Regions from separate parts of the Paenibacillus sp. 7516 genome, predicted to be linked through region 2. Evidence: riboswitches for the same ligand, from Rfam matches in the RefSeq annotation. Region 2 holds a riboswitch; the other holds the start of a gene.
The links. A riboswitch is a leader RNA that binds a small molecule or an ion and turns the genes downstream of it on or off. The one in region 2 is predicted to bind thiamine pyrophosphate.
Positions count from the first base shown of each region.

Region 1: linked by a shared signal. The riboswitch ahead of thiC (phosphomethylpyrimidine synthase ThiC) and the one ahead of CHI14_RS11665 (ABC transporter ATP-binding protein) in region 2 are both predicted to bind thiamine pyrophosphate.

Region 1 covers NZ_NPBI01000041.1:64,206-67,322, reverse strand. The annotation lists gene CHI14_RS27520 (IclR family transcriptional regulator) at 1-685, shown strand, start outside; TPP riboswitch at 808-921, shown strand; gene thiC (phosphomethylpyrimidine synthase ThiC) at 1,211-3,085, shown strand.
Region 2 covers NZ_NPBI01000012.1:85,244-88,360, forward strand. The annotation lists gene CHI14_RS11655 (ABC transporter substrate-binding protein) at 1-299, opposite strand, end outside; gene CHI14_RS11660 (ABC transporter permease) at 392-1,204, opposite strand; gene CHI14_RS11665 (ABC transporter ATP-binding protein) at 1,191-1,952, opposite strand; TPP riboswitch at 2,123-2,225, opposite strand; gene hisC (histidinol-phosphate transaminase) at 2,331-3,117, opposite strand, start outside.

The DNA of each region.
Region 1 (3,117 bases), on a different contig from region 2:
TTTTACCACACGGAGCGATCTGGGACTCACGGAAATTGCGAGCCAGATTGGTTTGCACAAAAGTACGGTTCATCGTCTGATGGCGACGCTGGAGGAGAAGGGTTTCGTCATTCGCGATGCGGCCACTGAGAAATACAGGCTGGGCATTCGGATCTGGGAGCTGTCTGCTCATATGTCCCGCAGTGATGACCCTGCCATTTTGCTGCTTCCTGCAATGGAGCGGCTCAGAGATCGATTGGGAGAAACGGTCAGTCTGTACCTGCGGGACGGCAGTGAACGTATCCGTATTCAGGCTGTTCAGAGTGATCAGGCCATTCGGCGGGTGGCTCCGGTTGGCGTACGTCTTCCCCTTTCCGTAGGGGCATCCAGCAAGGTACTCATGGCATTTGCGACGGAAGAAGACCGGGAGGAACTGATGAATGGCCCGGAATGGCCCGTATTTATCGATCCCGAAGTTTACCTGGCACAGATGGGAGATATCCGGGAGAATGGATATGCGACCAGCTACGAAGAACGTGAGCCTGGAGCGGCTGCAGTATCGGTGCCCATTATGGATCGGAAGGGGAATATTGCTGCAGCGCTCTCCGTATCCGGTCCTGTTAGCCGCCTGTCCCAGGAAACTTTGCACGAATATGCACCTGTACTGAAGGAAGCGGCCGCGCAGATGGGCCTCATGTTGTCCTGATCCGGCATGCAATGGAATATAAAGGGTTGTTTTTCTGATGAGCTTGCGCTAGTCTGTAATGGACAGCCCGACGGGGCTGGAATGAATTGAATATGGAACTGCGGTACACATACCGCAACTTGTAACGTTACTAGGGGAGTCCGAATTGTCCGGACTGAGACGGGATCGCAAGAGATTCCGGACCCTTTGCACCTGATCTGGATCATACCAGCGTAGGGAAGTAATCGGCGATATAACCACGAACACCTGCATAATCTAGCCTTTGGCATGTCTCCACTTGTAGGAGCTTGGCATCAGGCTTGCTTGTTATGGGTGATGGACATAAGCCGGTTCCCTCGGGAACCGGCTTTTTTATATACAGTGTCAAGCGATCATCCGCAGCAGAGGGGGGGTATCTTCTTTTGCGGGGGAGCTGGAGTTGGGTATAACCCACTTATGCCAAGGCCAGATTCGGTCTGAGCTATGCCGCTGTAATGTTCTTTCTTCGGAAGTTGGCCGCTCTTTTCTTGCCTATGCGTGGATGATATGGAACGGGTGCACGAGCAATCAAACTGGCCCATCCATGGGACGACCAACGAGGAGGAAGAGGTAGCGATGAATACAAACAACAGAACAACGGTACAGGAACATTCAGGACAGGGATTGGAAAAGGGAGCAGTGGTGGCGGGACGGGTCCAACCGTTTCCCGGCAGCCGCAAAGTTTACATTCAGGGCTCGCGTCCGGACATTGCAGTACCCGAGCGTGAAATTGCCCTTCATGACACGAATACACCCCAAGGGGTGGAGCATAACGAGCCACTTCGCGTGTACGATACGAGCGGCCCTATGACGGATCCCGGATTTCACGCCGATATCCGGGCAGGTCTGCCCGCTTTGCGTGCACGCTGGATCACAGAACGTAACGATGTAGAGGCGTACCAGGGACGTACCGTCAAACCGGAGGATAACGGGCTTAAGCCAGGAGGGAAGAGAACCGGAGCTGAAGAATATCCAGGCCTCCGCGGCAAACCGCTGCGTGCACAATCCGGACGCTGTGTCACTCAGATGCATTATGCGAGGCAGGGCATCATTACGCCTGAGATGGAGTTTGCTGCTATCCGTGAGGGCGTGGAGCCGGAATTCGTCCGGCAAGAGCTGGCGAGCGGCAGGGCCATTCTGCCATCGAATATCAATCATCCGGAGAGCGAACCGATGCTGATCGGACGTCATTTCCACGTGAAGATCAACGCGAATATTGGCAACTCTGCCGTATCCTCTTCGATTGAAGAAGAAGTGGAGAAAATGACTTGGGCGGTACGATGGGGGTCCGATACGGTAATGGATCTTTCCACAGGCAAGGATATCCATACCACCCGGGAGTGGATCATCCGTAATTCCCCGGTACCGATTGGGACGGTGCCGCTGTATCAGGCGCTGGAGAAGGTGAATGGCGAAGCCGAGGCACTTACCTGGGAGTTGTACCGGGATACGCTCATTGAGCAGGCAGAGCAGGGTGTGGATTACTTTACGATCCATGCAGGCGTGCTGCTGCGTTACATACCGATGACGGCCAAACGGATGACCGGCATTGTTTCAAGAGGTGGTTCCATTATGGCGGCATGGTGCCTTGCACATCATCAGGAGAACTTTTTGTACACGCATTTTGAGGAAATCTGTGAAATCATGAAAAGGTATGATGTAGCCTTCTCTCTCGGAGATGGACTCCGCCCGGGCAGCATCTATGATGCCAATGACGAAGCCCAGATGGCTGAACTAGCTACGCTCGGTGAACTGACACAGATTGCATGGAAGCATGATGTGCAGGTGATGATTGAGGGGCCAGGACATGTGCCGATGCATAAGATCAAGGAGAATGTCGACCTTCAGATGGAGATCTGCAAGGAGGCACCATTCTATACACTCGGTCCGCTGACAACCGATATTGCACCAGGCTATGACCATATTACCTCAGCCATTGGAGCGGCGATGATCGGCTGGTTCGGAACGTCGATGCTCTGCTATGTGACACCAAAGGAACACTTGGGCCTGCCGAACAAGGATGATGTTCGGGAAGGCGTTATTGCCTACAAGATTGCGGCACATGCCGCTGATCTGGCCAAAGGCCATCCGCGTGCACAGCGCCGGGATGACGCGCTGTCGAAGGCCCGCTTCGAATTCCGCTGGCGGGATCAGTTCAACCTGTCACTGGATCCGGAACGTGCGCTATCCTATCACGATGAGACCCTTCCGGCTGAAGGGGCCAAGGAGGCCCATTTCTGCTCCATGTGTGGGCCTAAATTTTGCAGCATGCGCATTACGCAGGATATTCGTGCCTTTGCCGCAGACAAGGGCTTGTCCGAGAATGAGGCTGTAGCAGCCGGGATGCAGGAGAAGGCTGAGGAATACCGGACTCGATCCTAAGCTCGTTACAGCGCAATTTAAGCAGCCTAAGA
Region 2 (3,117 bases):
GCATCATTCGTATCGGCAGGCATCTGAATGTCCACATCGAGACCTTGGTCTGCAAAATATCCCTTTTCCTGTGCTGCATATATAAAGGAATGGACTGCGTTCGGATACCAGTCAAGCATGATGGACAATGAATCATGGTCACCAGACGACGATCCGGTTGTTGTTGAATCTGTGCCCTGTATCTGGGGATCGGGATCGGACGATGAGGGCTTGGCACCTGTATTGCCACAACCGCTGACGATCAGCAATAAACAGATGAGGGCAGGAAGCAGGATGTGAATGATTTTCTTTTTTCTCATGGATAAATGAGCCTCGTTTCGTTCATTTTTGTTTGGTTCCAATTGCTGATATGTTCCAAAGAGATCGACAGGAAGGAGCAGCACTTGTTATCTCATTGCGATTGCCTTTTCATCGACGTTCCTCTGCGTGCATGGTCTGCATTCCGCTTCAATCCGAGGGTTCGCTCCAGCCAGGCAATAAGCACGAACAGACCGATGCCCAGCAAGGATAACAGCAGAATGGAGGCAAACATCGCATCCGTATTCATGTTGCTTGACATTCTGCGGCTGAAATAACCAAGACCTTTGCTGCCTCCGAGCCATTCGCCAATGGTTGCGCCGACCACGCAGTACACCACTGACATCTTCAATCCTGAAAAGAAAGAGGGGAGCGCAAGAGGTACCTGAAGCTTGCGGAACAGATCCCACTTGCTTGCTCCCATGGTCATCAGCAGTTCGCGCTGTTCCGGGTCGCCTTGACGGAGACCATCATAGGTGCTGACCACAATCGGGAAGAATGCGATCAGAAACACCACAGCGACTTTGCTCCAGAGTGTGTAGCCAAACCACAGAATGAATACAGGAGACAGGGCAATCAGTGGAATCGTCTGGCTGATTACGATGAAAGGGTACAGCGCCTTTTCAATCGAAGGGCTGAGGTGCATGCCCGCTGCCAGAGCGCTTCCGGCCACGATGGACAAGCCGAAGCCAACTGCTACCTCCATCAATGTGGCAGGTAGATGGGTTCCGAGGAGCAGACGCCGATACTCAACTAGAGAACTTACTATCGATGTAGGTGCAGGGATAATGAAAGATGGAACCCAGCCTAATCGAACGATGCATTCCCAGCTGGCAAGCATCAGGAGGAGAAGCGCAGCGAACAGGCCATAGCGGGCAAACCATCTGCTGACATTAAAGCTTCGCATGTAGTTGTTCCTCCAACCGTTGTCGCATCTGTATAAGATCCGGATCATAGACCATGCCCGAATGTCTCGGACGGGGCAGAGGCACCGTCATGTCCAGCAGCTGCCGACCGCCAGGAGTTAGTAGGATAATCCGGTCACTTAATAAAAGGGCTTCTTCAATATCATGCGTGATGAACAGCACCGTTTTGCCGAGGCCTTCCCACAATTCAAGCAGCCAGCGATGCATCTCCCGCTTGGTCATGGCGTCAAGCGCGCCGAAGGGCTCGTCCAGCAGCATCAGCTGTCCTCCCGTCAGCAAGGTGCGCAGCAGGGCGACCCGCTGCTTCATGCCGCCGGACAGTGCGTCCGGGTAGGCATTCTCATAGCCGGATAAGCCGAATCTGTCGAGTCCGGCCATAATGTCAGTGCGCAGCTTCATCTTGTCCTGCTTCCTCGGAGCAAGCTCCGAGGGAAGCAGGCAGTTCTCCATAACCGTCCGCCAGGATAACAGCAAATCCTTCTGCGGCATGTAGGCAACCCGCCCGAGTCGTTGTCCTGACGGCACCCCAGCAATTTCGATCGTGCCATCTGTCGGTTCAAGCAAACCTGCCAGCAGCTTGAAGAGCGTGCTCTTGCCCGATCCGCTGGAGCCGATCAGCGAGACGAATTCTCCCTTTTTTACACACATCGACACCTTGGAGAGCACGGGGGAATGTCTCTGATCCGGAAAAGTGAAGGTCATGTTGTTAATCTGTACATCGTTGCTCATCTGGTTCCTTGACCCCCTTGGAATAAAAACTGCCTGAACGGAAATGCACGTTGTTTGCGATCTGTATTTAAGTAAACGCGAAAAAGCCCGCCCATTTCCGGAGAAATGAGTGGGCCTGTTAAGTTCAACCGACATTCATGTTCATATGAATATGAAAAAAATCCGTTAACTGAAAGTCCGCTCCACTTCCCTCCGCTGGTATGATCCAGATCAGGTTCAAAGGGTCCGAATACATTCATTCGTCTCAGCCGCAAGGCTCCCCTAGTGCAATCGTTCAAGATATGCAGTTGTGTACACAGCATATATCACATTCACGCGAGATGTAAAGAGGGCGGCTTAAAAGAAGTGTGCGTAAAGAAGTTAGGAAAGTAACCTATTCTAATTGTTTGAATGTAACAGTGAATCAAGCTCACCGATCAGACGGGCAATCTGCTCAGGTGTGCCAATCGTAATCCGAAGCCAGGTAGGCATACCGAATTCGGCACCGCCGCGGACAGAGATGCCTCTGTTCAACAATTCTTTGGTAATCGGGCCGCTATCCTGCAACAGATCCACCATGATGAAATTGGTTTCGGAAGGGATGTAGGGTAATTTCCACTGATCAAAGGATTGCGTTAACGTTTCCCGTCCCTGACGATTGTAGTGCAGGCAATGAGAAACAAATTCATGATCATCCAGGCTGGCCGAAGCAGCGGCTTGGGATGCGGCTGTCAGACTGATGGGCAGCTTGACCCGGTTAATGCCTTCAATGATGCTTTCATTCGCGATGCCATATCCAATTCGCAGGCCGGCCAGTCCATATATTTTGGAGAAGGTCCGCAGAATAATCAGATTATTATACTGCTCCAGCAGCTTAACCGTATCAGGGTAATCCTCACTTTCCGCGAATTCATAATACGCTTCGTCCAGGACAACCACGACATGGGAGGGCACATATTCGAGTAAACCAAGCAGGGCATCTGCCGTGAAAATGGTTCCGGTTGGATTATTCGGATTGCACAGCCAGATGATTCGGGTAGAAGCATTGATCCGCTGCCGGAATTGCTCCAGGTCCAGTGAATGGTTGACCAAAGGCACTTCATGAATAGCCCCGCCTGCAAGCAGCGTAGCGCCCTTATACCAGTTAAAGGAGGGGACCGGAATGAGTGATTCCTCGCCGGGATTA